DNA from 4 places in the Paenibacillus sp. FSL H7-0703 genome. Region 1 is predicted to be linked to each of the others. Evidence: riboswitches for the same ligand, from Rfam matches in the RefSeq annotation. Region 1 holds a riboswitch; each other region holds the start of a gene.
What was found. Region 1 has a riboswitch for thiamine pyrophosphate ahead of MHB46_RS12060 (ABC transporter substrate-binding protein). Riboswitches for the same ligand answer to the same signal wherever they lie in the genome.
Positions count from the first base shown of each region.

Region 1 (7,901 bases):
CACTGCGTCTGCAACGGGTGAAGCTGTAAATGGATGTATTAGCAGGATAGCGTGCTGTCGGACTGCTGTTTCGAGATAAAGTTATTATCAGAGTATAGAGCAAGTACGCACAATTGGTTTTCTGCGTGCTTGCTTTTTGTTGCGTTTGTTTTTTTAAACCATACTGTTAACCTTCGTCACGTCAGGTTGCTTATCATTCACGAAAGTTCCATAATATTTGTAGGAGTGCCATGCAAGCATGCAAGAACTTCTTCGTATACTCACAGCTTGAAGTAGATAAAGAGCTTATATTATGGATTAGGAGAGTGAAGCAGTCATGAATGATACGATTTCCTTGTTGATGAATCACCGGTCTGTGCGAAAGTTCAAGTCAGACGCCGTTACCGACGAGCAGCTCGCAGCTATTGTGGCAGCTGGCCAAATGGCATCCTCGTCCAGCAATGTGCAGGCATATACCGTTATTGCCGTTACCGAGCCTTCTTTAAAAACAAAACTGGCCGAGTTGGCAGGAGGGCAGGCTTACGTTGAGCAATGCCCTGCGTTTCTGGTATGGTGCGCAGACCTGTATCGTTTGAAGCAGGTCACGCTCCACCATCAGCCGGGTGAGCCTTCCTATGAAGGGTCCGTCGAAAATTATACGGTTGCGACCATTGATGCCGCGTTAGCTGCACAAAATGCAGCGGTAGCCGCTGAATCACTGGGCCTGGGCATCGTCTACATTGGCGGCATTCGTACTAAAATAGCAGAGGTATCTGAGTTGCTAGGGTTGCCAGAGCTGGTGTATCCAGTGTTCGGTATGTGTATTGGTGTACCAGATCAGGAAACGGGCTTGCGCCCACGTCTTCCGCTGTCCGGTGTTTTGCATATGAACGGCTACGACAAAAATCAGACGATGAAAGCTGTAGAGGTATACGACCACACATCAGCCGAATATTTGAAGGAGCGTACGGGCGGTCAACGCTCTACGCCATGGTCTGAGCAAATGGCCGCGAGACTGACCGAGCCAGCACGTTTACAGTTGAAGCCATTTTTGGAACAGAAGGGTTTCTTGAAGCAATAAAAGCTGAGTAGCGACAAAAAACTCTGCAAAATACAAGAACCTCCTTATTTACGCATGATGAAGTCCCGCGTAAATAAGGAGGTTCTTTGCTTTAGTTGCATGTTGTGGTTGTAAACCTTCCAGTTAGTAAATAGCTCATATTCTTTTCAATCAGATAGTGAGTAAAAGCGTCTCGTATTTTCATGAAATAATTGACGCACGGCAGATTCATCTTGATGGGTCAGCTTGCTATACGCGCGAATGACGTCGGCAGTCATCCGTGGATGTGTCTGTTGTCCGGTAAAAGGCCCCTCGAACGGCCAGGGACCATCTGTCTCTGCCATGATCTGATCAGACGGATACTGTCTTGCCAAACTGCGGATCTCTTCTTCGTACAGGAGATCCGGTGTGAAGGAGACATAATAGCCGTTCCGGGCCATACGTTCGGTTGTGGCGGCAGAGCCTTTAAACCAGTGAAAATGCGCCTGCGTGACGCTGTGACGTTCCAGAAGGTCACAGGCGATGTCTGCGTCCTCATAAACGGCGTGTAGGACAATGGGCTTGTTATGCTTGCTTGCAAACTGGATAAAACGCTCCAGCAGCTCTATGTAGGGAGCGAGGTCAAAAGGTGAACCGCTCTGTGAGGCTTCCAGCCGATTGTAATAGGGCAAGCCGACTTCACCCACGGCGACCATCTGCTGTATATGTTCGTCCATCCAGTCGAATAAGAGGTCAAGCTCAGCTTGCGGTAGAAGAGCCTGTTCGGGATGAAAGCCAAAGGCTGGTCGTACCAGCCCGGGGTAACGATTGGCTAACTGTAGATTGGCTCGGCTGGAGCCCAGATGCATCGACACGGCTATCACGGCTTGGACGCTGCTATCGGCAAGTGAAGCGAGCAATAACTCCTGTTGTTCAGGCGGGTAGCTGTCTACATGAATGTGCGCGTCGATTAATGGAGCGGGCTCAATTGCGGTCAAATCCAAGCCTGGCTTTGTTTGGCTGTTCCATTTCAATGCACATCGAACTTTTACGTCACTCATGTCGATTCAATCCATCTTCCGGGATATTCTTGTGGACGCTCTGAGCATTTTCCATGTTGGCGTCCAGTTTGTACTTTTCCTCGCGCATCCAGCTGATCATGGTCCGCTTCCATTCAATAAAGAGCGGATCGAGGGTGATTTCTTCCCTACGCGGGCGGGGAAAAGGGACATCTACGACATGCACCACCGAAGCAGGTCGCGCCGACAGCACATAGATGCGGTCGGAGAGCAGCAGCGCTTCTTCAATGCTGTGGGTAATAAACAGCACAGAACGGCGGTTTTTTTCCCACATGCGTAATAACCATTGCTGCATGTCTGCACGTGTCAGCGCATCGAGTGCGCTGAACGGCTCATCTAGCAGCATTAATTCCTGCGGGCTGAGTAGTGCTCGTAGAAAGGCTGCGCGCTGTTGCATTCCACCAGACAGCGTATGTGGATACACCTTAGCGAATTTACCAAGTCCAACCTGTTCGAGCCATTGCAAGGCTTCTTTGCGACGCTCGCGTTCACTTGCGTACTGAGGGGGTACTGCTGTATTTTTACGTGGAGCATTTTCCTGCCCCAGCATTACGTTGTCCAGCGTGGTACGCCACGGGAAAAGGGCGGGCTGCTGCGGCATATAGCTGATATGCCCACGTTCACCAGTCATGTCCCGTCCGTGCATACGGATACGTCCCTGCTGTGGTTTGAGTAGCCCGCCGATGATGTGAAACAGCGTGCTTTTGCCGCTGCCTGACGGACCGATGAGGGAAACGAATTCTCCTGGATTGACTGTGAGGGATACATCCTGCAGCACGGGCAGTAAGCTTCGCTTTTCGCGGAAGGCAAGGCTGATCCCGTCCAATTCCAAAGCAGGAGGAGCAGTTGAAGGACTCTGTTGTTCCCCGGCTCGTTGTTCATTAGCCACGTTGTGTGATGATAAGTCAATTGGATGCAGACTCATACGCGCCACGTCCTTTCTTTGCTGTATTTAATTCAAGGAGGAAGCTACTCTCGATCGGGTTTCCAGCGAACCAACCATTTCTCCAGTAGTAAAATAACCACAAACATGAGTAAGCTGAGTGCGACAATAATGCCGATGGCAGCAAAAATGAGGTCCGTGCGATAGGCCGATTTTTGCAGCAGCATATAATACCCAATTCCTTCACTAGCTCCGATCCATTCGGCAATGATCGCGCCCATCACACTGTAGGTAGCAGCAATTTTAACGCCAGAAAAGACTTGCGGCAGGGAATGTGGCAGCTCCAGCTTCATAAAAATAGACATGCGGCTTGCACCCGACATCCGCATATAGTTCATCATCGTACGGTCTGTTCGAGTCAGCCCGTCCATGGCCGCTACAGCCACGGGAAAAAAGCATACTAAGGTAATGACCATGAGCTTGGGCAGCACGCCAAAACCAAACCACACCATGAGCAGCGGACCCAGAGCGATGATCGGAATGTTTTGGCTAAGGATCAAGAGCGGGTATAGAGCAGATTTGAGAAAAGGAATGGTATGAAGAACGATGGCGATCAACAGTCCCGTTGCTGTCCCTATTGCGAATCCCGCAAGTGTCAGACGAATCGTAGCCCATGTATGGGCTCCAAGCAACGCCGATTGCCCCATGCCCTCTTGTACGATTAGAGATGGAGCTGGCAGTAGCCAGGATTCAATATGTAAATAGGAAACCGCCCCCTGCCAGGCCGTTAAAAAGAAGAGGACCGCCACAAGGGGCGGCCATACGCTTTTCCACCAGGATGCGTTCTTGCCTTTCGGATTCATGGGCGATATTTCTCGGTCAGCTTGTTCATGCTGATGCCTTGTGGGTTATGTGCGATTTTGATCTGTGAAATGACGCTGGGACTGCCCGCTTCCGTCAAAGCCTCGTGCATTTCTTTAACCACTTTCAGCAACTCGTCGAGCTCGCCCTCCATGGTCGTATCCAATGGATTCACCTGATGTTTGACGCCGGAGCGCTGAATGACCTCAATCGCCTTATCTACATACGGGTAAGAGTCCTCGTTATTAGGAGTTTTAGGGATTACTTGAATACTGAGCAGTGTGTTAGCCATGAAAATTCACCTGTCCTTTATTGTTTAAGTTATAGGAAAATAAATTGGTTTAAGGCGGGGGAGACCGCTTCGCGTTTCATTTGATCTTACGATCGCTGTTGCCTTGGGATTCTTTGAATTAAATTTTAAAGGTAAGAATCCAACGGCAAAGGCGAACGCTTCGCTTCTCCAGATTCAAATGAACCGCTACGCTGCCAACCGCCTTAAAAGCACCTTAGTTTTTAAGCTAGGTTGTGTAGCATTTTTACACACAAGCGCATCTGTTTTTGCGTTTTAGATACTATGAGACTAAAGAAGAACCAAGTGGAACGAGAACGAAGTGGGCGGAATGGTGCTGTACAAGCGTTAACATTCGCCTTTGTACCCAGATTTCAACTTCTGGATATTCATAAAAGAAATCTGGGTACAACAGCGATGGGAGGCACCATCCGACTGCGTAGTGGCGCTTCGTTCACTTCTCTAGTTCAGTCTTATTTAGTGGTTTAACAAATGATCAACGCTTGGGCAAGAAGTCGTTTGTGAAGGCTTTATCCACTTCCAAAGGCTTGCTGAGCAGCTTGCGTTCGTACATCCAGTCCGAATAGTTTTGCCATACCTCCGCTTTTTGCACACCCCATTGCGCGGCATCGTCCTGATAACGCGGGCTTAGCCATTTTTGGCTGGCAAGTACCAGTTTTTTATCCAGCTCCGGTACAGCTTTGCTTAAGATGTCCGCGGCTTCTTCTGGATGGGCGATAGTGTATTCATAGCCTTGTGCGGTAGCGTCCATGAACGCTTTGACCAGTTCTGGATCATTTTTTATTGTCTGTTCGTTGCTCACAATTACAGGTGTATAGTAATCGAGGCTTTTGGAATAATCTTTTACATACAGCATATCCAATGGCTCACCTCGAAGCTGGGCCTCAATTCCGGTCCATGCGTAGAAAATCCAGGCAAAGTCGATATCTCGCTTCACGGCTGTAAAATAGTCTGCATTGCCCATGTTGACGATCTTCACTTTGCTCACATCGCCTTTGTCTGAATCCATGATGGATTTCATGACCGCTTCTTCTACAGGAGAGCCCCAACCGCCGTATTTTTTACCTTCAAAATCTTTGGGGCTCTTAATTCCGCGATCTACTGGGGCTGCGAAGCCTGAGGTATTATGCTGAATCACCGCAGCGATGGAAACAAGCGGCACGCCTTGCATACGAGCCTGTGTGACGCCTTCTTGGTAGCTGATACCAAAAGGTGCAGCATTAGAGGCAACCATTTGATCGGCTCCGCCTGAACCAGGTTGAATAATTTGGACATTCAAACCCGCTTTTTCGTAAAATCCTTTGTCCTTGGCAACATAGAGTCCCGTATGATTCGTATTGGGTGTCCAGTCGAGCACGACTTTAACATCTTTGAGCTCCTTTGCCGGAGTAGACGTTTGAGTGTTGGTAGCGGGAGCCGCTTCTTGGGATGTGGAGGGACTTCCACCGCAAGCGGTCAGGGTCAGGGCCATGAGCCACAGACTGATCAGTCCCAGGCTTAACATTTTCATGCGCTTCATCGTTGTGTTCTCTCCTTTAATTACCCGTTATCCGTCCAATCAGACAGCTTAGGTTTCCCATTTTCATAAAAATAACATCTGCCGGACGCGATCTTTCCAACAACTTAATCTTCAACAAAAAAGCGCCCCGAGGTTCCGGGACGCTTGCGCTTGTATATACCAAAGTAAGGGATGGTCCTATGTAAAAAAGGCACATCTTGCTTAAGCATTCCTACGCTGGCATTACCCAGATCAGGTTGTAAGGGTCAGTGTCTTGGGACACACTCTCAGCCGGCCGATTCCAGCACCCCTGGCATTGTATGGTTTAATGGGTTCATTTATTCGGGTTTACTACGACGATTATATGCCTTGAATGCGGGTCTGTCCAGCATGGAGGAAGAGAAGACGGTTCATTTGCCGAACGACAGGGTACACTTTTACTGTGAGCTTTGATCTGAAAATGAGTATGCATCAATCCGATCTGATCGGGTCATGTTATTTTCAGAACAGCTGCGCAGGTAGGTTCAGATGGGCTGGTGCCCAATGGCATGGCCGTAGAGAATTCTAATTCGTGAAAAGGAGTTGTTGTACTGTGGGTAAAACGGAAACATTGGATCGTAGCCAACTAGAACAAGCCATTGTGAAGGCTTTGGATAACAACAAATTTTGCTCGTTAGGTACGGTAGAGGGTGGCAAACCGAAAGTACGCTATATGGCCCTTTTTAACGATGGAATGAACATTCATCTGGCGACAGATCGTAAAACGCATAAAGTGGATGAGCTAAAGGATAATCCGAATGCTTATCTGCTGCTGGGTTATGAAGTTGGCGGTACAAAGGAAGTCGTAGAAGTGGAGGCTACTGTCCAGATTACAGCTGATGAGGGGCTCCGCAAACAAGTGTGGAACGATTCCTTGAAGGAATGGTTTTCCGGACCGGATGATCCCGATTATGTCATTCTGGACGTGAATCCGACTCGCATTGAGTATGTGGGTCAGCAAACGGAGCGCCAAGTGTGGAATAAATAATGAGAATATAAATGGATAAACCAGTGAATCTCCGAGTTTTTTAGGAGGTTTGCTGGTTTTTTATTTTTGAGAAAATTAATTATTTTTTCATAAATAATTTAAGTAAATGACTACTCTTTTGCGTGGCGTTGGATTAAAATAGAAATGGTGGGTTCAAGGCTTACATATATGTGCAAAAGTATGTATATGAGTCATACACCTTAATGAGGAGGGGTATATTTTGTTATTTCGTAAAAATTGGTTTAAAGGGTTTACAGCAGCCGTTGTAGCTTGTAGCATGCTGGTGTTTTCAGCCGCTCCAACCTGGGCAGCTAGCAATTCTCGCGATAGCGCTACAGTGAATTTGCGGATCATGGAAACAACGGATATTCATGCATCCCTGATGAACTACGATTACTATTCGGACAAAGAAACCAACGAATATGGCCTGATTAGCACAGCCAGTTTGATCCAACAGGCGCGTAGTGAAACGAGAAACAGCATGCTGTTCGATAACGGTGATTTGCTGCAGGGCAATCCATTAGGCGATTATATGGCCAGAAATAAAACCTTCGAGAAAGAGGGCGGTGTCCATCCGGTCTACAAGATGATGAACTTGATGGGCTATGATGCGGCGACAGTGGGCAACCACGAATTCAACTACGGCCTCGACTTTCTGGAGAAATCGCTCAAGGGAGCCGATTTTCCTTACGTAAATGCGAATGTTTATGTTGATAAGGGAGGGCAAGCTACTAAAAATTATTTTACCCCTTATCGAATTCTTGATAAAACGGTAACGGATGAGAAAGGTGAAGAGCATGCGCTCAGAGTGGGTGTCATCGGCTTGGTCACACCTCAAATTATGCAGTGGGATGAAGCCAATTTAAAGGATAAGGTCGTTACGAAGGATATCGTGGAAACGGCGAAAAAGTTTATTCCTCAAATGAAAACAGAAGGTGCTGACATTATTGTCGTGCTTGCGCATACGGGTTATGAGGATGTGCCACAAACGCCAATGATGGAGAATGCCGTTAAATATTTGAGCCAGGTGGACGGAATTAACGCTATTCTGTTTGGGCATGCTCATAAATCTTTCCCTGGACCTGATTTTAAAGAAATGAGCGGCGTAGATCTGGATAAGGGAACCATTAATGGCGTGCCAGCTGTAGAAGCTTCTTCATGGGGCAAGGAGCTGGGAATTATTGACCTGAGCCTGGAAAAGAAAAAAGATGAGTGGCACGTAACG
Region 1 covers NZ_JBBOPF010000001.1:2,758,866-2,766,766, reverse strand. Annotated here, with positions in the region: gene MHB46_RS12095 (heavy metal translocating P-type ATPase) at 1-29, shown strand, start outside; gene nfsA (oxygen-insensitive NADPH nitroreductase) at 317-1,060, shown strand; gene MHB46_RS12085 (TatD family hydrolase) at 1,207-2,079, opposite strand; gene MHB46_RS12080 (ABC transporter ATP-binding protein) at 2,072-3,022, opposite strand; gene MHB46_RS12075 (ABC transporter permease) at 3,067-3,843, opposite strand; gene MHB46_RS12070 (MTH1187 family thiamine-binding protein) at 3,840-4,133, opposite strand; gene MHB46_RS12065 (hypothetical protein) at 4,437-4,619, shown strand; gene MHB46_RS12060 (ABC transporter substrate-binding protein) at 4,627-5,670, opposite strand; TPP riboswitch at 5,862-5,971, opposite strand; gene MHB46_RS12055 (pyridoxamine 5'-phosphate oxidase family protein) at 6,242-6,676, shown strand; gene MHB46_RS12050 (bifunctional 2',3'-cyclic-nucleotide 2'-phosphodiesterase/3'-nucleotidase) at 6,897-7,901, shown strand, end outside.

Region 2 (7,901 bases), 1.8 Mb from region 1:
TTGAAAATCCAAAAAACGTCTTTTTGTTATAAAATATGACATATAGGAGGGATCATGCTGATGAATCAAAGTGTGACTTTACTTTGTGTCGAAAGAGCTAGGAAGAAACTGTACCAGGTCCAGAAAAAGTATGGATTTTTAACACATCCCAAAGTAATAGAACAATCTAAAAAGCTGGATGATCTGTTGAATCAATATCAAACATGTAGATCGGATCATTGAGAAATGAGACCATATTTTTCTTTAATTCCTTGACCGCACCTCTAACCTGCTCTGTCTGTGTCACGGCTGAAATCACCGCTACACCATCTGCACCTGCACGTGCGACTTCCTCAACACGGTCCACTGTAATACCTCCGATCCCAACAATCGGCACATCAATTCCCGCTTTACGCATCTCATATAAAATTGCCGGTCCCTGTACGGCATGGGCATCATCTTTCGAGATGGTGGGATAGATGGGCCCGACGCCAAGATAATCAGCACCTTGCAGGATGGCTCGACGTGCTTCCTCAATGGTATGGGCGGAGACGCCTAAAATTCGATTTCCGATTCGCTCGCGGACGGAATCGGCGGATTCATCGTCCTGACCGATGTGAACACCGTCGGCGTCGAGTTCAAGAGCCAACTCCACATCGTCATTGATGATGAAGGGGACACCAGCGTGACGGCACAGTTCCTGTAGCTGGCGCGCGAGTTCGAACATAGGAACGCCCGTTAACGCGCCGAGACCCTTTTCTCGGAACTGGACCATGGTTGCCCCGCCAGCCAGAGCCTCCTGCACGACCCAGCCTGGTTCCGCGAGGCAATTCACGCTTCCAAGCACCAGGTATATCTGTAGATGGCGGCGCACCACCTCTGACAATATTCTGCCGCTCATAGAAGCATCTCCTGACGACGTCGGTAGGCCCAATGATTGGTTGGGCCGTGTCCCTGTCCCAGAGACAACGTATCCTCAATCGCCGCCTGGATGAAGGCTTTACCATTCGAGATAGCCTCCGGTACAGACATCCCTTTCCCTAATTCCGCGGTAATCGCTGCCGAGAAAGTGCACCCTGTTCCGTGTGTATGGACAGTCCGTACTCGCTTGCCGCTCAGCTCTATAAAGGCGGTTCCGTCAAAAAGCAGGTCAACAATTTGTCCGCTGCTCTCGCTCTCGTCAGCGTGGCCACCCTTGATCACAACGAATTTTGGTCCCATACTGCTAATATGTCTCGCAGCCTCGCGGCGATCCTCCATCGTATGGATACTTATCCCTGTCAGGGCTTCCGCCTCCGGGATATTCGGTGTAACGACCAGTGCCAAGGGGAGCAGGTCGTCCTTCAAAGCCTGCACCGCTTCCAGTTGCAGCAGTTCAGCGCCTCCCTTGGCAATCATCACGGGATCGACGACGACCTTTTTCCAGCCGAACTTTCGGATCTGCTCGCTCACAAGACGGATGATGCCGGCATTAAACAGCATACCAGTCTTCAGGGCATCCACTCCAAGGTCTAATCCTACGGCTTCGATCTGTTCTGCTGTTGCTTCCTCTGGTAGCGGATATACGCCGTGGACTCCTAAGGTATTCTGTACGGTAACGGCTGTAATAGCCGACATGCCGTACACGCCAAGTTCTTGAAAGGTTTTGAGATCAGCTTGAATTCCAGCCCCGCCGCCACTGTCCGAACCAGCAATCGTCAGCGCTCTGGGTACACGAACGTCTGTCATCGCGCACCACCTGCTGCTGTTGTTCCGGCTTCATGGATCGAGACATGCCCCTCTAGTGAACCTGTATGCAGTTTGGCCAGCTCGTCGAGAAAGGCAATCTGGAAGCTGCCGGGCCCCAGCTCTGCGGTACGTGCTGCGGCTCGAGAAGCTGCTGCACCGTAAAATGCCAAACCTGCTGTACCTGCGAGCAGCAGGTTGGGTTCAACAGCTGCAAAGGCACCTAACACAGAGGTCAGCAGACAGCCTGCTCCGGTTACCTTCGTGAGGAGCGCGTCTCCGCCGCTAATCATTCGTGCTTCGGCCCCATCGGTGATGACGTCCTCTTTTCCAGTAATGACAACCATCGTATTGAGCGTTCGAGCAGCCCGAATTGCCAGATCGACATGGTCGCTGTCAGCACTGTCACCGGCATCTACGCCTTTAATCTCACGCGCTTCTCCAACAAGATGTGCGACTTCGGCTGCATTGCCTCGCACCAATGAGATTTTGACTTCACTCAGGATTCGCAGTGCCGATTCAGTTCTAAAGCTCGTTGCTCCCGCACCGACCGGATCTAGCAGCACCGGAACACCGTGTGCATTCGCCGATTGTCCAGCAATGATCATGGCATCCACCAGTTCGCGGTTCAGTGTACCGATGTTTAATACGACGGCTCCCGCTATTTTTGCCATGTCTGCTACTTCCTCGGGTGCATAGGCCATCACCGGGGAGGCGCCCAATGCATACAGGCCGTTGGCCGTAAAGTTGGTGACTACCACATTGGTCATATTGTGAACGAGGGGTTTGCTGTTTTGTACCTTCGTCAGGAGATCCGAATAACTTTTTTCCCATGTACTCATAATGTTTATCCTCTCTATAGTTAGTGGTCCAACAGGGCATTAACCGTACTTCACGCATCGAATCGCCAGGCTGACTATTCCAAGACCGCTGCCTGCATATGGACCGGCCATTCTTCCTGCCTATAAGCCATATCCCAGAACTTATATTCCAGCTGGCAGCTCAGTATAAAATGCTCAATCATCCGCTCTCGCTCAGCAGCCGTTGCGCCTTCCGCCCAAGCATCTACACGTTCTCGGAACTTGAGTGTTGTATCATCAAGCTGGTCTCCATAGAAGCCCATCCATTCATAGAACGGATGAGACTCATCCGGCTTTACTTCATCCAGCAGCCTGCGACCAATCTCGGCATACGTCCACATACATGGCAGCAGCACAGCCAAGATCTCGCCCAGGCTACCCTCATGGGCAACCGTCAGCATGTGACGGATATAGTGATGAGCCGACGGAGCGAGCGGATATCCCTGCAACTCTTCATAGGTCACCCCTGCAACAGCACAGAAATTTTGATGCGGATGAACCTCGCTGTGGAGAATAAAAGAGATTTGTTCATTTAATACAGCCATATCCTCCCGATTGGTGCATTTGGAGATTGCGATGCCGTATATCCGCATGTAGGCGTTCAAATATTCAAAGTCCTGTTTTACATAGTGAATCAGCTGTCCCCTTGTCAAACTTCCTTCAGCAATACCTCTCACAAAGGGGTGCTCAAAAATCGCTTGAAAAATGCCGTCCGCCTGCCGACGGAGTTCTTGTGTAAAACTCAATTTCCCCACCTCCATCAAATTGAAGAGCAAGAAGTCCTGTAAGAATATAATTCCGGAACAACGCTAAAAAGCCGCCCCGGAAAAATGGGAGCGGCTTCAACAATAGGCCCAATACGCAAAAAAACGCTTGAAACCTTATATACGAAGGCTCCACTTTCCTACGCTAGTACGAACTAGATCAGGTTCAAAGGGTCCAAGATACGTTCTTGTCTCAGCCATAGCGGCTCCCCTAGTGGACTTCTATTCTTTTGACTATTACTGTACATACGTTCATACGCTATGTCAAACATAGTGTGCAAAATATGAAATTTCCTCTAGTTAGGTGTTTTGAGCTTAGTGAGGGTGATGAATTACACTTTCCACAGCTTTGACCTTGGCATATTCCGGTTTCCACATTGCATCTCGTATAGCTTGTTCCACATCTGAAATGTGCGCCTGAGCTACCTGATCCTGTATCGCGGCTTTTGCAACCGCAATCGCAACAGCGTACGAAACTTCGCGTAATTTTCGGATATGAGGGAGTAGCGCACCGCCAGGCGTATTCGAATCTACACCATTGGCAACAGCAACTGCTGCCGCTGTAAACATCGCAGGGGTAATCCTTTTGGCTTTAACCACAATCGCACCCAGACCCAGTCCCGGAAAAACAAAGGCATTGTTCGCCTGTCCAATCTCAAATTTCGTACCGTTATAGGTGACGGGCTCAAAAGGACTTCCGGTTGCAATCAGTGCTTTGCCATCGGTCCACCGGATCAAATCCTCGGGTACTGCTTCTGCAAGGTTTGTAGGATTGGACATGGGCATAATGATCGGGCGTTCTACATGTTTCGCCATCTCCTTGATGATCTCTTCAGAAAAGGCACCTGCTACACCGGAAGTTCCAATCAATATCGTAGGCTTCACCTGACGGATGACCTCTAGCAGTGGTATTTTGCCGTCACCCGACCGGGTCCATGAGCTGACTTCATCCTTTTTGCGCACATACGGTTTCTGATATTCCAATACGTCTTCCATATCTTCCATTAACAGCCCGCGATAATCAAAGGCCCAAAAGGACTTGAAGGAATCTTCTGCGGAAAGGCCGTCCTCGATCATAGCACCCCGAATTTGATCAGCATTACCGATTCCTGCTGCCCCTGGGCCGAAAACAAGTATTTTTTGTTCACGCAGCGGAGTCTTGGTGACACCCACCGCCGAAAGAATCGCAGCCAAGGTCACCGCTCCTGTACCTTGTATATCATCGTTGAAGGTGAGTATGCTTTGACCGTATTTTCCTATAATATGGCGTGCATTTACGCTGCCCACGTCTTCCCAATGTAAAAGCGCCTTTGGGAATTGCGCTAACGTTTTGCTGATAAAAGTATCAATAAACTGGTTATAGGCTTCTCCGCGAACCCGTTTATGGCGGTTTCCGATGTACAGTGGATCATTCAGCAGCTTTTCATTATTTGTACCTACATCTAGTACAATTGGCAGCACCCGCCCGGGATGAATGCCTGCCGCAGCCGTATACACTGCAAGCTTGCCGATAGCAATGTTAATCCCCCCGACGCCCCAGTCACCAATCCCTAAAATACTTTCGGAATCTGTCACGACGATCAGATCCACATCATGGCCACTCAAACCAGAATTATGGAATGCTTGTCCAATACCGTTCGGGTTATCTATCGACAAATATATGCCTCCAGGGCGGTTGTACTCGTGACTATATTCTTGAATCGCGGTTCCTACGGTCGGCGTGTAGACTACGGGCAGCATTTCACTCAAATGATCGGTTAGCAGCCGGTAGTAGAGTACGACATTTCGGTTGTGAAGGTCGTTGAGAGAAGCATTTTTTCGCAGCATGGTGGGTTGTGCCAGAAACTGCTGATATGCCCGTACGCTCTGTTTCTCCAATGAAAGGACGGTTGGAGGAAGGATTCCTTCCAAACCCAGCTCCTTGCGTTCTTCTTCTGTAAAAGCGACACCTTTGTTCAAAAGGGGATTTGCCAACACATCCTTTCCCCGTAATGGAGTAGATAATGACCCATCGCGATTGACATAAAATGCTTCCATAGAAAGACCTTCCTTCTCTTCATTTTCATAACTATTCATAACGAAAGATGACATGTTGTCCATAGTATGGACGTGCAAATATGTTTTATTCTTGCATTTATCTATGACAAAATAACCATATTTGTTTCTTTCTAATGATATAAATGAACTAACTTTCGATTTAGATTCGCTAACCATTCCTGATGACTTTGGTTCTAATGAATCAGGTCTAAGTGCTCTGTTTTTATCAAATATGAAAATTAGTTTTTCTTCTCTTATCTCCATATATATCATGGAGTGTCAGCTATTTTGTTAAGAAAATATGAAGCATTTGGACATTAATTTAATCCCTATAAGCAAACATTCTTAATTCTTTTTCAACAAAATAGAACTATTCGGAGGAAAAGGAGAGGTTTGTGTGCAGGGACCTATAGCCATTTTTAGCGATAACGACAGGGCTATTGATTATCCCAATGTGATTTGTTTTTACCAATTTATACAGTGCGAGGACACGGAGGCAGCTTCAGTCTACGAGAACGCATGTTGTTGCCTGATTGATTATAGGGAGCCGGGGCAGGCAGTGCGGAAAGCCAATCAGATCCGTTGCCAATTTCCGCAAATGCCATTGTTACTAGTGACGGATGTAACATTTCCGTTCAGTGATCAGCATATGGTGCAAATCATCGGAGTAGGTCGTTTGCGGCTGCTATTTTGGCAAGCCAATGACAACGAAGAAATGCTTTCGGAAATACAAAGCTTGCTCTATCCCGAGTATTCGACCAAAAGCCAACATATTGCATTTATCTTGTCTGTATATAACGAAGAGCAACGTTTTGTTCATGTCAAAACCTTTGCTGAACGATTGCAGGTCTTTATCCGCAGCCATATTATTGAAGGTTCGATTTATCTCATTGATGATGGCAGCTACGATGGTACGAATGCCTTGATTAAAGCGCTGGAGGTAGCCACGGACTTGTCCGTAAACCGGATTAATCAGAATCTTAGCCCGCTGCTTCAAACAAGGGAATTGGGACGCAATACACGTAAGGCAGGGACGTATCTGGAAGGGATGCGGACCATTGGTGCGGATTACTACGTATTTGTGGACGCAGATGACTCCTTTTTTATTGAGGATATTGCCAGAATGATTAATGTTGTTCAGCAGGGCTATTATGATGTCGTGATCGGAACCAAGGATATGACCGCTGAGAATCGATCTTTATTGCGATCTGTCGTCAGCTTTGGTAAGCGAGTCATTTCCCGTCCTTTTTTACCCACAGGTGTGGTGGATTCCCAGACTGGGCTTAAAGTGATGAGTTCGGTTGCAGTGAAGCGAATGTTTCCGCATTTAAAGGAACAGCTCGGACTGGCGTTGGATTTGGAAATGATGTTTATTGCCAAGCGACTCCAGCTTCGTGTGCTGCAATTACCCGTCAAATGTATTGACAGGGATGGCTCGCACATCCATGTCTGGAAGGATTCTATTCGTTTTTTGCGCTCCATCATTGATATTTGGCGACTGGATCGGCGGGTGAGATAACAACGTGAACAACCGAGTACGATCGTTGATGTTTCCTCTCTTTAATGTGCTGCTTAACGGATTTAATTTTTTCTTCCACATTGCAGCGAGCTGGTATCTTACCGGACAAGCTTATGGCCAGGCGAATGCGCTGCTGGCGCTTTTTGCGCTTTTATCCGTTTTGGGTTTATCCATCCAGCTATTAACTGCCAAACTGGTCTCTAAGGGAGACCAAAAGCTTGCGCTACGAAGCTTACCGCTCGGTTCTCTATTACTCAAAGCACCTCTGGTGCTAACCGTGCTTGCCATGATCATTTTACTCATCTTTCATCCGTTACTGCGTTCGCTATTAGGCGTCGAATCCGGCCCGCTGTTCATGCTGTATGGCTTGATCGGACTGCATATTCTTGTGAGTTCGTGCCGCGGAGATTTACAGGGCAGGGAACGCATGTTGGCGCTCAATGTGAACTATTACATTGAGGTATTAGGGAAGCTGAGCCTGTTTTTTGTTCTGGCTGCACTGGGGTTAAAGCTGGAAGCCCTACTGTTAGCGAGCTGTGGAGGAATGTTGCTGTCGCTGCTCCACGGCTGGATCGTTTCGGCTCGCGGCTTGTCCCTTTTCACATACAGTGGAGAACATATCCCTTCTGGGCTATGGAAATCATTGGGTCAGGATTTCACCGATAGCCTTATGACGAATTTATTTATTTTGTTTTGCATCTCCATCGACATGTTGTATGTACAGCATTACTTTCCCGAGCAGGCCAGCAGCTATGCCATTGCGCTGAAGTACAGCCAGTTGGTCTATTACGTTTCGTATAGCCTCATTGCTGCCTTTATTCCAAAGATCGGTGCGCAGGGGCATGACCGCCAAGCTTTGGGCAAGTTGATTGCCGTCTATGCCGGATTAATGGCTGTAGCCGCGATCTGTGTATATGTGGGCACGACCTTTGTGTTCCCATCCTCTATTCCCATATTATTCGGAGCCTCTTACCAATCGGCCGAGACTTATATTCCATGGGGAGGATGGGTGTACTG
Region 2 covers NZ_JBBOPF010000001.1:4,606,240-4,614,140, forward strand. Annotated here, with positions in the region: gene MHB46_RS20605 (aspartyl-phosphate phosphatase Spo0E family protein) at 55-222, shown strand; gene thiE (thiamine phosphate synthase) at 167-880, opposite strand; gene thiD (bifunctional hydroxymethylpyrimidine kinase/phosphomethylpyrimidine kinase) at 877-1,707, opposite strand; gene thiM (hydroxyethylthiazole kinase) at 1,704-2,546, opposite strand; gene tenA (thiaminase II) at 2,621-3,310, opposite strand; TPP riboswitch at 3,449-3,551, opposite strand; gene MHB46_RS20630 (NAD-dependent malic enzyme) at 3,644-5,365, opposite strand; gene MHB46_RS20635 (glycosyltransferase) at 5,763-6,884, shown strand; gene MHB46_RS20640 (lipopolysaccharide biosynthesis protein) at 6,889-7,901, shown strand, end outside.
Region 2: another riboswitch for thiamine pyrophosphate. It lies ahead of tenA (thiaminase II); the one in region 1 lies ahead of MHB46_RS12060 (ABC transporter substrate-binding protein).

Region 3 (7,901 bases), 2.6 Mb from region 1:
TTCTGGAGGTACTTACAACATGAATATGCAGAAAATCATAAAAAAGGTAATTATCGCAGGAGTCGCAGCCACTATCGGCTTTGGTACTTTTGCAATTGAGGGAACAAATACGGCACAGGCTGCCACTACTACTTCTGTTGGCCAAAAAGTAATTAACTACGGTGAAAAATATATGGGCACTCCCTATAAGTTTGGAGCTTCCACAAGCACGACCCGCAATTTTGACTGTTCTTCTTTCATGAAGCACATATTCAAGAAATACGGAGTGAATTTGCCGCGTACTTCTGTTCAACAGTCCAAAGTTGGACATGCCGTATCCAAGTCCAATTTGAAAAAAGGGGACTTAGTGTTCTTTTCAAGCGGTAGCCGTGCCACGGGTCGCAACATTACCCACGTAGCAGTCTATATGGGCGGGGGTAAAATTCTACACACTTACGGCGGACCTGGCGTGACTATCTCCGATTTGAACTCTGGCAACTGGAAAAGAACATACATTAAAGCACGCCGCGTGCTGTAGTTTGAAACTCATTATGAAATATGCGAGCCGGGACGAAAAGTTCCGGCTTATTTTATATGCCTTATGCTATTCTGATACGGTTGGTGTTCTGAGTGAATAGCCAATCCCACGTTCCGTACGGATCATTTTAAACTTATATCCTTTATCTACTTTAACCCTCAAATGTCTGATATAGACGTCTACTACGTTCGTATCAACGATATAATCATGTTTCCAAACATCCTTCAGAATTTGCTGTCTGCTACAAACTTGGTTAAGATGTATCGCCAGATGAAGCAAAAGATCAAATTCTTTCGGAGTTAATTCCAGCTTTTGCCCCCCTCTGCTCACCATTCTGCTTGCATTATCTATATGTAAGTCACCCGCCTCGATTGCCCTTTTCACATCACGTTCAATACCAAAAATCCGCAATAAATTAGCCACCCTAGCCTGAAAAACTCTAGGATAAAAGGGCAGAACGATCACATCATGTGCTCCTTGTTCAAAGCAGGAAACAATATGGTCCTCCTCATCTGATGAAGTCATTGCAAATAGCGGGACATGAGGATGGTATTGCTGCAATGTGCGAAGCAAACCATGTGAATCCGTCGGTTCATCTTCTATATTGAGCAGTAGCAAATCCACAGGATTATGGGCTACATAAGAGCTTGCATCTGTCGTATTGCTAACATGAACCACCTGATAACCTGCCTGTTCCAATGGATGAACAAATACGGGAGACGCTTCATTTACATCCACAAGTAAAATTAACGGGCTCATCTTTTCACCCACCTGGTTTGGACATAGCATTACATATTGGATACGAACAAGTTTGTTATAAGCCATTAAAGCATATTAATATTATTGTAACAAAAAAGCAGAAAATCATTCTCCAAAAGAATGGCTTTCTGCTTTCATGGTTTAACCCAAATAGCGATGATACAGACTTCTTGCTTTTGCCACGTCCTTAGTCCCATGAATCAACGCTCTGCCATCTGCAAAAACAACCAAACGATGCTCGCCTGTACTATAGGAAACCAAAAACGGATTCCGCTCTACTTTTCCTTCTCCCAAAGAAGCAAATCTATCTGCTGTTTCTGCAAGATTCAAATGTATCGGGTTTGCTGGTCTAATTTGAACGGTATCCCTACCGCACAAAACATCTGTCTTCTGCCGATGAGAGGCCGACAAATAGGGATACGTCGGTTGGCTGCCGCAAGAAAGACAGTTCTCCTTTTTAAGACTATCTACTGCTATCGTAACATACTCATTGTTCCACAAATCAAACGAAAGCAGCTTTCCTCTCAAATCTTCTGGATATCCACCAAGAAGTTTGAAAGCTTCCGTAGTTTGGTTAGCCGTGACCATCTGTACGGCCTGCGGAATAATCCCGGCGGTATCACAGGTTTCTCCACCAAACGGTACAGTTTCCAGCAGACAGTGAAAACAAGGCGTTTGACCCGGTAAGATGGTATAGGTTACACCATAGCTGCCCACACACCCCCCATAAATCCAAGGTATCCGATGCTTGAGTGCCATGTCGTTCATAAGAAGTCGGGTATCGAAATTATCGGTTGCATCCATCATGAGATCTACCCCCAAGATCAACTCTTCCAGTTCTTCCACCCCAACATCCAGTACATGTGCATGTATAACCGTTTCCGAATTAATATCCTTTAATCTTCGCTGAGCAGCTACTGCTTTGGGATATCTTTGCGCAGCATCACTTTCCTGAAAAAGCTGCTGGCGCTGCAAATTGCTCCATTCCACATAATCCCGGTCTACGAGGCTCACTGTACCTACGCCCCCGCGAACGAGCGTTTCCGCAATACCTGTACCTAACGCTCCGGCACCTATGATTAGTACGTGGGAAGAAGCAAGCCGGCGTTGTCCTGTCGGTCCAAAGGGCGCGAATCTTTCCTGTCTGGAATAACGGTCACTTGGATGTGTTTCTCCTGCACCGGATTTGTCAGTTACCTTCATACCTGAACCATACCTTCTGTCGGACTGCTTGCTGAAGCGTAACGTTTTACAGGAATCATCCCCGCCTCAAAACCATACCTTCCAGCACGAACAGCCAGTTTCATAGCCTCGGCCATTTTTACTGGGTCCTTCGCTCCTGATACGGCTGTGTTCAACAAAACAGCATCTGCCCCTAACTGCATCGCCATTGCCGCGTCACCGGGTGAGCGAATACCCGCATCGACAATAACCGGAACCTCCGCCTGTTCAATAATTAGCCCTAATGAAAACGGATTGAGCAAACCATGTCCTGTACCAATCGGTGAAGCTCCAGGCATAACGGCGTGTACTCCAAGCTCTTGTAGCCTCTTTGCTAGAATCACATCGTCCGATATGTAGGGCAGCACGATAAAGCCTTCTTCCAACAGCTTATCACTAGCTTTCAACGTTTCAAAAGGGTCAGGGAGCAGTGTCTTGCTATCCCCAATGACTTCCACCTTAATCATATCGCACAGGCCGGAGGCTTTTGCCAATTTGGCAATACGAATCGCCTCCTCTGCTGTTGTAGCCCCTGCTGTGTTGGGAAGAAGTGTATACCGGCTCAAATCCAGCATATCGAGAAAATGCTGCTTATCCCGTTCCTCCAAGTTCAATCTCCGTACAGCAAACGTCAATATTTCCGTCTCAGCAGCCTCTACGGCTTGGGATTGGATATCCAGATCAGAGAATTTTCCTGTTCCCAACAACAACCTCGAGGTAAAAGATGCTTTTCCAATGGTTAACATAATCAACCGCCTCCCACAAAATGTACAATCTCTAGGCAATCTCCATCCTTCAGTACCGCTTCATCATGATCTTCACGGCTCAATATATGCCGATTCAGCTCCACCACTACGGTTTTCACCTTTACATCAAGCTCATGTAGCAATTGATTCACATGAGTGATTCGATTAGAAAAGGTCATGCTCTGGCCGTTAATCGTCAGCTTCATAAGCTTTTCTCCTTGAGGAGCTCAGAAGAAAAACTACTTATCCCAAGTTCTGCTGCACCAGCCCCATTAAGCATAGCTGCCATCGCACGCCCGGTAGCATCACTCAGCAGGACACCGTTGCGATAATGCCCGACTGCAGCATATACGCCCTCGACCCCAGGAACAGTGCCTATAAAAGGGTGACCTGATGCAGCCTGCGGACGTAAGCCCGCCCAAGTGCGTATAAAAGAAGCTTCACGGACGCGCGGCAGCCAGGCAGAGGCACGTGCCAGCAAGCCCTCCAAGCCTCCTACGGTCACTTGTTCGTCATATTGATGCGGAAGGCTCGTTGCCCCAATCCAAAGCTCGTTATTCTGTTTAGGCACGAGGTAAATATCATCAGCATAAATGGTGTATTCTAATGGGTGATCCTTCAAGGAGACCGCTACCGCTTCGCCCTTGACCGGATAAAGTGGATATTCAAACCCAACCTGCGCCAGTAATTTCATGCTATCCAAGCCTCCAGCAATAATGACCTGATCGCAGGAAAAAAAGCCGCTATCTGTTCGGACACCGCAAACTCGACCATCCTGTATGACCAGTTGCTCTGCCCGTGTACCAGACCATACCGTTGCTCCCAGCACCGCAGCAGCACCTGCATAAGCACGACAAAGCTGGACAGGAGCCACTTGTGTCTCCTTTGAACGATATATTGCTCCGATCGCTTGTTCATCCAAACCTGGAATTCGTCGGGCCAATTCCCTCGCATCCCACCAGATAGGACAATCATCCTCTCGCGTTTTAGCAGCTTTCCAGCGTTTTTGGCCTTCAGTTTCCGTACGGAAAGGGGTCACAAATCCTTCTGTACGGAATTCCACCGAAATACCCGACAAACGCTCCAGATCACAGACAAGCTCAGGGAATGCATCTCGACTTCTGCGAGCAAATCGTGCCAGCTCAGAGTCGGTGAACTCTTCACTTTCCGCTGCCAGCATTCCAACCGCTGCTCCTGAGGCTCCCTCACCCGGGATCAATCGTTCCAGCATGATCGTACTTCTTCCCTCCTTGGCCACATGATAAGCAATGGAACTGCCGATGACACCTCCACCTATGACCAAGCATTCAGCATGTCCTATCGCTCTTGCCTCTGTGTGTATCTTTAGCATTTGTTCCGTGTCTCCTCTCCATAAACCATTCTGCTTTCAGCTTGCCTCTACTCTCGTTTTCTCGCTACAAGCTGTGAACTACAAGATCTGCCATTCGCCTATATTCCATCGCAGCTGCAACGGGCGACTCAGCCTCCCATATACCAGACATCACCGCAATTCCGCTTGCTCCGGCCATATAAAGCTCCGGGATATGGTGCGGTTGTATGCCGCCCAGCGCGATCACCGGAATGTTCGACAGCCTGCAAATATGTTCAAGCTGAGCTAAACCCCGCGGTACAATACCGGGCTTACAATGGGTCTCATATACGTGACCATAAAGTACATAGTCTGCTCCTGCCTGCTCGGCGGTCTGTGCCTCCTCCAAGGAATGCACAGACACTCCACAGCGTGTACTCTTTGAAAGTAGGCCTTTCACATCCACAACAGGTAATCCATTAGCTGGTAGCTGGACGGTTCCAACCAAAGTAAGTAAAGCTACATCCACACGATCATTTACTACAATTTGTTGCAAAGGAACTTCCTGCTCCACCATGCTGCGAGTCAAAGAAAGCAATGCAGAGGCACCATTCTGTTTTAAACGTGCGTGTACATAATGAACATACGGACAAATCATAGCAGCCACTCGGGCGGCTTGTGCAATAGTGCCCTTTTCCATCGAAATTGCGTGTAATTCGATTTTGTCTTCACCTCACATTGGATTAAAGGATTTAAGCTTAGCAGCCACGTCTACCAGCAGTAATGAAAGGGGATTGTATGTGAATCCGTCTACGGAAGCTCGAACAACTTAAAATGAACGAAACGCAAAAAAACCACTTCCCCAAGGAAGTGGTTTAACGAACGTCCAATAATCGAACGGACCATGATATCCGTATACGTGTATCGTCCCACGCACAAACAAAATAAAGATGGTGTTGCCTTGTTTGTACGGCGCTCACTTCCCTACGCTGGCATAACCCAGATCAGGTGCAAAGGGTCCGAAATCCATTTATTCCGTCTCAGCCGCATGGGCGGCTCCCCTAGTGTGACTATTTTATTGTATAAGCTATAGATAGCTTAGCATATTTTCCTAATTCTGCAAACCCCACTTCGTGTGAAATATGCAGAACTGGATTTAACTGATTTTAGTTAACTTTACTTGACCACTCTTCCACATTCCACGTTTTGGTTACCCAATCCTCGTAAAAGTCCGGTTCGTGAGATACAAGCAATACCGTCCCTTTGTATTCCTTCAAGGCACGTTTCAGCTCATCCTTTGCTTTAACATCCAAGTGGTTGGTAGGCTCATCGAACAATACCCAGTTGCTTTCACGCATTAACAGTTTGCAAAGACGGACTTTAGCCTGTTCTCCACCACTAAGCGCAGATAGCGGACGTGTGATATGCTCATTTTTCAAACCGCAGCGCGCCAAATGCGCTCGTACTTCATGCTGGTTCAAATGCGGAAATTCATTCCACACGTCGTCAATCGGTGTAATTTTCTCTGCCTTTACTTCCTGCTCAAAATAAGCGGGCTGCAAAAAATCACCTTGATAGGTTTTTCCACTGATTGGCGGAATTTTTCCCAATATGGTTTTGAGCAATGTCGATTTACCGACACCGTTGTAGCCAACAATTGCAATTTTTTCGCCACGTTCAATCGTCATGGACATTTTAGGCAAAAGGGCATGTGTATAACCAATCTCAAAATCAATACCCTCAAATACCGTCTTTCCGCTTGCACGTGCCTCTTTGAATTGAAAGGTTGGTTTTGCGGCTTCTTCAGGCTTATCAATACGTTCGATCCGATCAAGCTGCTTTTCACGGCTCTTTGCTCGGCCTGAGGTAGAAGCACGCGCTTTATTACGCTGAATAAAATCTTCCTGTTTCTTAATAAAGTCCTGTTGCTTCTCATAAGCATCAATATGCTGAGCTTTGTTCAGATCCGCCATTTCAAGAAACTTTTCATAGTTAGCTGAATAACGGGTCATCTTGGCAAATTCAAGATGGTAAATAACATTAACGACCTGGTTCATAAACTCAGTATCATGTGAAATAAGAATAAAAGCATAGGGATAATCCTTCAAATAGCGCGTAAGCCATTCAATATGCTCTACATCCAAATAGTTGGTAGGCTCATCCAAGAGCAGGACATTCGGTTTTTCCAACAGCAACTTAGCAAGAAGCACCTTTGTCCGTTGCCCGCCACTAAGTGCAGATACATCCCGATCCAGTCCTATGGCCGACAGACCTAGTCCATTCGCCATTTCTTCAACCTTCACATCAATGAGGTAAAAATCCCCCATATCCAGTTGCTCCTGAATTTCACCCATCTGTTCCAGCAACACTTCCAACTCTTCAGGAGAAGCATCCCCCATTTTGTCAGTAATCTGCATCATTTCCTTTTCCAATTCCAACAAAGGAAGAAAAGCGTCTTTTAATACATCACGTACCGTTTTGCCCGGTGTCAGCTTGGTGTGCTGATCCAGATAACCGTAACGTACACGTGGAGTCCATTCCACTTTACCCTCATCCTTAAGCAATTTTCCAGTGAGAATGTTCATGAGTGTCGATTTACCAACACCATTAGCTCCTACCAAACCTACACGTTCCCCCGCAAGCAATCGAAAGGAAACATTTTTAAATAATGCGCGGTCCCCAAAGTTGTGGGATACATTTTCTACAGTCAATAAACTCATAAGCTGTTTTTGGCTCCTTATTGTCATCGGCGTTGCCGACTGTTCTTATTTCATATGCATTTCGTTTCTTTCAAAGCTTTATTGTAGCACATTCTGCAACCATATCGGAATATTGAAAACAGTGAATTTTAAGGTTTTTTGGTATGGATCTGCCTAAAAAAACAAAAACCACCCATGAGGGTGATTATTTTAAGCCGTTATAACATTTGTACTCAAAGTATCCCGCAGCTGCTGCAGACTTCTCATTCGTAAAACGTTCACTAGCTTTAAAGGGAGCTGGACATGAATCTCTATAAAAATACTTCATTCCAGTATCTAGTTCTATGCCACCGATAATGTCTTGCTTTCTGACGACTCTCCCACCACCAAATCCATAGTTATTGTAATACCTGTCTCCGACCGGAATGCCCTGGATAAACGCGATCAGACCCACATCATCTACCGTGTTGTACCACTCCTCTTGCGGAATGATCGGTAGTGTGAATGTATAGGATATGCCGTTACGTGCAGCTTTTTCGTTATGGACATTAATCATTCGCGCCAGGTCCTCTTGGACGCTGCCAACAATGGTGGAACGACGTATTTGTTCAAAAGTTTCTGAATTATTCAGTAAAGATATAGGAGTCTGA
Region 3 covers NZ_JBBOPF010000001.1:115,683-123,583, reverse strand. Annotated here, with positions in the region: gene MHB46_RS00570 (C40 family peptidase) at 20-517, shown strand; gene MHB46_RS00565 (response regulator transcription factor) at 584-1,276, opposite strand; gene MHB46_RS00560 (ThiF family adenylyltransferase) at 1,418-2,479, opposite strand; gene MHB46_RS00555 (thiazole synthase) at 2,476-3,243, opposite strand; gene thiS (sulfur carrier protein ThiS) at 3,246-3,449, opposite strand; gene thiO (glycine oxidase ThiO) at 3,446-4,594, opposite strand; gene MHB46_RS00540 (thiamine phosphate synthase) at 4,659-5,252, opposite strand; TPP riboswitch at 5,517-5,625, opposite strand; gene MHB46_RS00535 (ABC-F family ATP-binding cassette domain-containing protein) at 5,719-7,272, opposite strand; gene MHB46_RS00530 (hypothetical protein) at 7,457-7,901, opposite strand, start outside.
Region 3: another riboswitch for thiamine pyrophosphate. It lies ahead of MHB46_RS00540 (thiamine phosphate synthase); the one in region 1 lies ahead of MHB46_RS12060 (ABC transporter substrate-binding protein).

Region 4 (7,901 bases), 340 kb from region 1:
TGAAATATAAGGCAGCCGATCAGAACCTGATCGTCATTGCTGGTAAGGAATACGGCACAGGCAGTTCCCGTGACTGGGCGGCCAAAGGTACGCTTTTGCTGGGCGTTAAAGCCGTCATTGCCGAAAGCTTCGAGCGGATTCACCGCAGTAACCTGGTCGGCATGGGTGTACTGCCTCTGCAATTCCAGGAGGGCTATGGCTGGTCCAGCCTGGGTCTGAACGGTCGTGAAACGTTTGACATTCTTGGCATCGACAATGACGTGAAGCCAGGTCAAGAGCTTACAGTGGTGGCTAAACGCGAGGATGGCACAAAGTTTGAATTCCCGGTAATTGCCCGTCTAGACAGCACCGTCGATATCGACTACTACCACAACGGTGGTATTCTACAAACCGTATTGCGTCAGATGATCGAAAGCTAAGTTTATGAACTTCATATGTGAAGAACCCCCGTTTTGCAGATAAAGCTGCAATCGGGGGTATTTTTTTATTTATATAAACCGAACTTAAGAGTTACCTATAGCGCCACTGCGCAGTCGGATGGTGCTTCCCATCGCCACCGCCCCCGGATTTCTTGAATAAGCCCCTAATCCAGGGTAGAAATCCGGGGACAAAAGCGACCGCTTCGCTTGTACAGCACCATTCCGCCTACTCCGTTTTGATGTTCATTTTTCAAGTTCATCTTATTTATATAAAACAAAAAAAGTCGATCCCTCAGGACCGACTTCTAGCCACGTTCTCTTATAACCTTACCTTCGCACGCGAGCTACTTCGAAATATCCAGAAAGCCCTCTCCAAACACGTCCCGCACGTCATGAATGGTAATGAATGCTGCTGTGTCGATGGCTTTCACTATCTTTTTAAGCGCTGACACCTCTTGTTTACTAATGACGATATACAGCACTTCTTTTGGATTTTTAGTGTAATATCCGTGGCCTGACAGGACGGTAACTCCACGATCCATTTTTGTGATAACCATCTCGGCAATTTTATCTTGGTGCTCCGAAATGATCATGACCGCTTTTTTCGGGTTCAGTCCTTCGATCATGAAGTCCATCACCTTTGTACCAACGTACAAAATAACGATAGTTAGCATCAATTTTTCCGGACCAATAATAAAATAGGAAGAGAATGCGACAATCAAATCAAAAAACAGCAAGCCATAGCTGATATTCCAATCCAGATACTTGTTGGCAATCCGGGCTAAAATGACCGTTCCCGCCGTAGTGCCACCTACCCGTACGATTAAGCCAATGCCGACCCCCACCAAAACTCCGGCAAATACAGCATTAATCGTCGGCTCATGCGAATCAATCCGCCAGTTGACCGTTAAATGTAAAAACAGCGAGTTAAAAGCGACCGCAATTATAGTGTACAGGGTCGTTCTCTTGTCCAAAAATTTATATCCGACAATCAACAGCAAGCCATTGATCACCAGATTGACGATCGAGGGAGACCACTGAAACAGGTAGTACAAAATGATCGTAACCCCTGTAACGCCCCCCTCGCCAAACTCATTCGGGATCACAAACAGATTAACAGCTAGCGCGAAAAAAAACGCACCCAGAATAATAAATGCGATATCTGCAATACTTTTTTTCATATATGCTCTAATCCTTTCTATAACATTTCAAAGGATGAATCGCCAGATGGATTGGCTGACTCTTGTTGCCAAAATACGCTGACAACCAGTTCATGGTATCTACTACCAAACATAAAGTCAATACAACTTTGACACTTTAATTCGCCACCAGACTGCCTCAATCCTGACTTGGATTCCGCAAAATTCTCCTTTTACAAGGTTATTCGACAAAAAAACACAATCCCGACTACTAAACTAAGAAAACGGGCCTCTAGCCCTTGTTTTAGACCTAGGCACATTTTCCTCTAAAACGACCATCCTCCTAATCGACATTTTGGACACATATGACCATCTTCCTGTTTTATGTCAAAAGCGTTTTACTTTGAAAAAATGTGGGTATAATGATTGAAACATTACCAAGCAACCTACATAGCATTACGACATCAAGTACATACAAATAGTCCTATACAGACGTTCTAAGCAACTCAATCTGAATTTGACAATATGGAATTGGAGGAATGACCTACATGAATACAATGAACTTAACCGTCCACACCCTGATGCCCTTTCACCACCAATACCAACGTGCCAACGCGGTGAGTATGCAGAAGAAAGAAGATAGCTCGGAAAAGAAGCTCAGCTTTCAGGACATTTTAAATGAAAAAATGGGTAAAAAATAAGGCGCCGTTTATCCGGTTGCATGATCCGCTTTACATAAGCTAAAAAGCCGTAGTTTCCTACATCGACTGTAGAGAACCACGGCTTTTTTAATTCATTTGTTCCTAAACTCACACGTTCGTCTTACTGACCTCCATCCCGATACTGCTCTGCCTTCTCACGCATCCCGGCAGCTACTGCTTCTTGAGTGTTCAGCCCCTTATCCGCTGCATAGGCGCGAATGTCCTGCGTGATGCGCATACTACAAAATTTGGGACCACACATCGAGCAAAAATGTGCTTCCTTGGCGCCCTCTGCCGGTAGCGTTTCATCATGGTAAGACAAGGCCCGCTCGGGATCAAGCGACAGATTGAACTGATCCCGCCACCGGAACTCAAAGCGTGCCTTGGACAAAGCATCATCCCGCTGCTGCGCCCGTGGATGACCCTTCGCCAGATCGGCAGCATGTGCCGCAATTTTGTAGGTAATGACACCCTCGCGGACATCATCCTTATTGGGCAGACCCAAATGCTCCTTAGGCGTAACATAACACAGCATGGACGTCCCAAACCAACCGATCATCGCCGCCCCGATGGCTGAGGTAATATGATCATATCCGGGGGCAATATCCGTCGTGAGCGGTCCCAAGGTATAGAAAGGAGCTTCCTTACAAATCTCCATTTGTAAATCCACATTCTTTTTGATTTTATGCATAGGGACATGTCCCGGCCCTTCAATCATGACCTGAACATCATGCTTCCATGCGATTTGCGTTAGCTCGCCCAACGTTTCCAGCTCTGCAAACTGTGCTTCATCATTCGCATCATAGATACTACCTGGACGTAGACCATCCCCGAGAGAAAAGGCCACATCATAGGCTTTCATAATTTCGCAAATTTCTTCAAAATGTGTATACAAAAAATTCTCCTGATGGTGCGCAAGGCACCAGGCTGCCATGATTGACCCGCCCCGGGATACAATTCCCGTCATTCTATTCGCCGTCATCGGAATATACCGCAGCAATACACCTGCATGAATTGTAAAATAGTCCACTCCCTGCTCCGCCTGCTCAATCAGCGTATCGCGATACAGCTCCCACGTCAGCGCCTCTGCTTCACCGTTCACCTTTTCAAGTGCCTGATACAGCGGCACAGTCCCAATCGGTACAGGAGAATTCCGAATGATCCATTCACGTGTTGTATGGATATTACGGCCTGTGGACAGGTCCATAACCGTATCCGAGCCCCAACGCACAGCCCAAGTCATTTTCTCCACTTCCTCCTCGATGGAGGAGGTAACCGCAGAATTACCAATGTTCGCATTGATCTTTACGTGAAAATGACGCCCAATGACCATTGGCTCGCTTTCCGGGTGATTGATATTCGAAGGCAAAATGGCTCGTCCAGCCGCCAATTCCTGCCGTACAAACTCAGGCTCGACCCCTTCGCGGATCGCCGCAAATTCCATTTCGGGCGTAATGATCCCTCGCCGTGCATAATGCATTTGCGTCACTGTACGCCCTTGCGAAGCACGAAGCGGACGGTTGGTCACGCCGGGAAATTCCACTGTCTCCCGTTTGGAGCCAGGTTTCAGTCCATTATCCTCCGGCTTGACGGCGCGTCCCTCGTAAGCCTCCACATCGCCCCGTTCCAGTGCCCAAGCTCGCCGTAATGGAGGCAGGCCCTGACGGATATCGACCTGATAGGCTTGGTCGGTCATGGGACCGCTTGTATCATATACACGCAATGGCTCATGATGCTCCGTGCCCTGCGGCGTATGTGTAGAATGAAGAGCAATTTCGCGCTCTGGCACGGCAATGTCCGGCCGTGAGCCTTGAATATATACCTTACGGCTCCCTGGAAAGGGCGTTACCCCACTGGCTTGCTCCCTGTTTGTCTTCTCTACCTCAACTTCTTTTGTTCCTACCAATCTTACTTCTGCTGATTTCAATTCTGTTCCTTTTGTTCCTTCTGCTTCTGTCGGCTTCATTGTCCATTCCTCCCGTTTCGATGAAATGACACACCGATCCGGAACCATTCCCAGGGTGGCGCTGATCTATGCAAAAAAGCCGGTTCCCCAGGGAACCGGCTAATCTAACGAGGCAGCTATCCAGACAGTACGCATATGGAATAATCCATTCCAATGCGCCACTGAAGACAGCAGCCGCGTATACATTTCAATGGCCGATTACTTCCCTACGCTGGTATGATCCAGATCAGGTGCAAAGGGTCCGGAATCTTGCACGATTCCATCTCAGCCCGGCATTACAGGCTCCCCCAGTAACTGTGATACTTCTATTCACATGAGGCGGATATAACAGACATCCCGCCTTCCTTACCAGACTACTTCAAATTTATGGCTTTGGCAACCCTTTTAGGTTCCCTTTACCAAGGAGACGTTCCCCATCAAATCACTCTGCTTGCTTCAACTGTGTTCATTCTTGTTACGGGAGCATAAGCCCCATTTCCTTCGCCGCTTCGATCAAAATCGGAGCAAAGTCATGTAGCGTCTCGGGTGCAAGTCGACTGACCGGGCCAGATACAGATAAAGCCGCAGTGACCTGTCCCTTCCGGTTCACAATTGGCGCTGCCACAGCAGCAGCCCCTGGTTCCCGTTCTTCATAGCTGGTCGCATAGCCTTTCTCGCGAATGTCCTGCAGCTGGGCTTTATAGACCTCCGGGTCTACTGAGGGCGGCCATTCATCCCCGCTTAGCAGGGCTTCCAGCTCCTGCGGCGGCATAAAGGCCGCCAGCACCTTGCTGGAGGCCCCTACAGCCAGCGGCATACGCGCACCTACAGGCGCGACCCTGCGGATCGCCTGATTGCTCTGCACGGCTTGTATGCGAATACGCATGCTGCCGTCCCGTAAGTACAAGCTGACCGTCTCACCCAGACGGTCACGTAGTCCTTCCATTGCAGGTTGTAACAGCACCGCCGGCTCGTCACTTTGGGACAAATGCGTGGATAGCTCCCAAATGCGGAAGCCCAGTCGATATTTTTCCGTTTCGGCATTCCGAACGACAAAGCCCCGATCCTCCAACGTAGTCAGCAGCCGATGAACCGTGCTTTTATGTAGACCAATTTTGGAGGCAATCTCCGTCAGGCCAAGATCCGAATTTGCGGTAAAACACAGCAGTATATCAAGTGCACGCTCTACAGCGCGAACGGTTAATTTACGGTCTTCCATCGTGAACCGCTCCTCTTGTATCCATATTCGTTTCACACTATGAAACATGGTTACATAAATTATATAGAATAGTCGCGGCTACTGTAAACCGATGTTTTTGTGACAACCATATTACAGAACGAGAACAAACATCGACAATTCTTTGCATCATTTTTACTTTTCCGGTTCAGGCGTTGACTTTGGATAATCCCCATCATACGATAATAGGTATCTATACGGACCTACACTACTATTTTCAAGTGGAATTATACCTAAATTCTATGAAACGAAGATCAATTTTATATAAGGAGGCTCTTACATGATTTCGACATCCCAGCGCAACGCTCAGCTACAGACCGCTGTTCAGGAGCCGTCCACCCCACTCTTTAATCCCCGTCTGCTGCGGTTCAAGCACGTTGTGATTGCTCTGCTGCTGTCGGTCGTCTTTTTTCTGTTGTTTTGTTTTATTGCCTTGCATGCTTACATCGCATGGGTACTTACGAATCCCACCGTTGCACCACTGTACTCTAATCCGATGCAGGCCAAAAACATGCCTTATGAGGAAGTCAGCTTCCCTGCCAAGGATGGTAGCCGCATCGTACAAGGCTGGTATATCCCGGCGGATCAATCGCGGAAAACGATTATTTTCAGTCATGGCTATGGGGCTAACCGCGAAGAAAGCTGGATTCCCATGTATGATCTGGCGCATTATGCCCACAGTTTGAACTTTAATGTGGTCATGTTCGATTATGGATTTGCGTCACAAAACAGCAAAGCAGTCGCAACCGGAGGCAAAGCAGAATCCCAACAGCTCCTCGGAGCAATTCAGCTTGCGAAGCAACGCGGCTCGTCGGAGATTATCGTATGGGGCTTCTCCATGGGGGCAGGAACCGCTCTTCAGGCGGGCTTGCAAACCAAGGATGTGGACGCAATGATTTTGGACAGCACCTTCCTGCTGGAGCCGGATACGCTGTACCATAACATTCACAATCAAATTAATCTGCCAAGACATCCGTCTTTGGAAATTCTGGAGTTGCTGTTTCCAGTCTTGAACGGCACCAGCTTGCATCAGATTCCATATCAGGAGGTTAAAAAGGAAAACTATCCGTTCCCGATCATGTTTGTGCATGGTACACAGGATGAAAAAGCTCCTTATCCTATTGCGGAAAAGCTCGCTGCCAATCAAACCAACCCGCTTTCCAGTGTATGGATTGTCAAAAACGGGATACATGAGCTTATTTTCAGAGAGCACCCTCGTGAATATTTGCGACGGGTATCGACGTTTCTAAGCAGTGTACAGGAGCTGGAGGACAAGAAAACCATCGCTGATGCCCACAAACAAACGACTACGAAGTAAAGAATTATTTTTCGAAGAACTGTATTCTATTCTTCCCCTTGAAGAAGCCTGTCTATGGACACTTAACCCGTGCCGTAGCTGGGCTTCTTTTTCGTTTTCCATGGGTATTTATTGTTTTACGTAACAGATGTGACCGGATTAAGGGAGTTCATAGACATATTCCTGATGAGACAGCGAATATACTGGGTACGTATGCATCCAGGGCAGATCTGCCAGATCGGCCGGATAGCCATAGTAGGATACGGGAGGTAAAAAAACGATGCTGAGTACTTATGGGTCTTTTCTGCCCTTACGTGTGCTGGAGGAAATTCGGCATTGGAAGCAGCAGGAAAGTTGGCATGTGGAAGTGATTAAATCCGCTACCGAGGGACTGGAGCCTACTTATGTACGGCTGCTGGATGATTGGCGGACTGTATTCGAACAGACAGAACGCACCGCCATAGAGTTGCTTGAAGAGCAACGGAGCGCGCTCGATCCGGCAGATCAGGCGTGGCATCAGGAATGGAAACAGATGTCGGCTGCTCCACAAGCACATACACACGAATTCACTGAACATTCAAAACAGTCAAGGGGATTAGACGCATCATCATCTGTAAAGATGCCATTGTCAGAGTCAGCCTCAAACTCTCAGCTTGACTCACAAGAATTAAATCGTCGACTGGACGATTTGCTGCAAACCGCAAACCGTCAGTCACAGGAGTATGTACGGCAGCTCGGGCTGCTAAGCGAGCACAGTCATGCATTGCGTCAGCAGCCAAAAGCCGCCGGAATTGTATTACACGCGGCACATGAAAGCCAATATTTCCTGATCTCGACAACCCCCTTTCAGGAACCTGGCTCCATCGCAAGGGCTGCTAGGTTGTATCATGTAGCTACAGAGGGTGAGAATTACCCAGAGGAAGCGTTTCGAGAACGGCAGGCAGGCATAAGGGGAGAAGGCGCATGGACCACTAAAGGCGTCAAGTCCAGCCAGGCGCAACCTTCGGCAACGGAAAAAACCTCAATCGGCCGGTCGGTTCCTATTGGGGGACATCGGCTACCGCCGCTCCCTTACCCCTATAATGCGCTTGAACCGTATATTGATGAGAAAACGATGCGTATTCACCATGACAAGCATCATTTGAGCTATGTGAATGACCTGA
Region 4 covers NZ_JBBOPF010000001.1:2,415,036-2,422,936, forward strand. Annotated here, with positions in the region: gene acnA (aconitate hydratase AcnA) at 1-419, shown strand, start outside; gene MHB46_RS10500 (YitT family protein) at 764-1,600, opposite strand; gene MHB46_RS10505 (hypothetical protein) at 2,107-2,259, shown strand; gene thiC (phosphomethylpyrimidine synthase ThiC) at 2,381-4,225, opposite strand; TPP riboswitch at 4,412-4,524, opposite strand; gene MHB46_RS10515 (IclR family transcriptional regulator) at 4,680-5,423, opposite strand; gene MHB46_RS10520 (alpha/beta hydrolase) at 5,722-6,759, shown strand; gene MHB46_RS10525 (Fe-Mn family superoxide dismutase) at 7,019-7,901, shown strand, end outside.
Region 4: another riboswitch for thiamine pyrophosphate. It lies ahead of thiC (phosphomethylpyrimidine synthase ThiC); the one in region 1 lies ahead of MHB46_RS12060 (ABC transporter substrate-binding protein).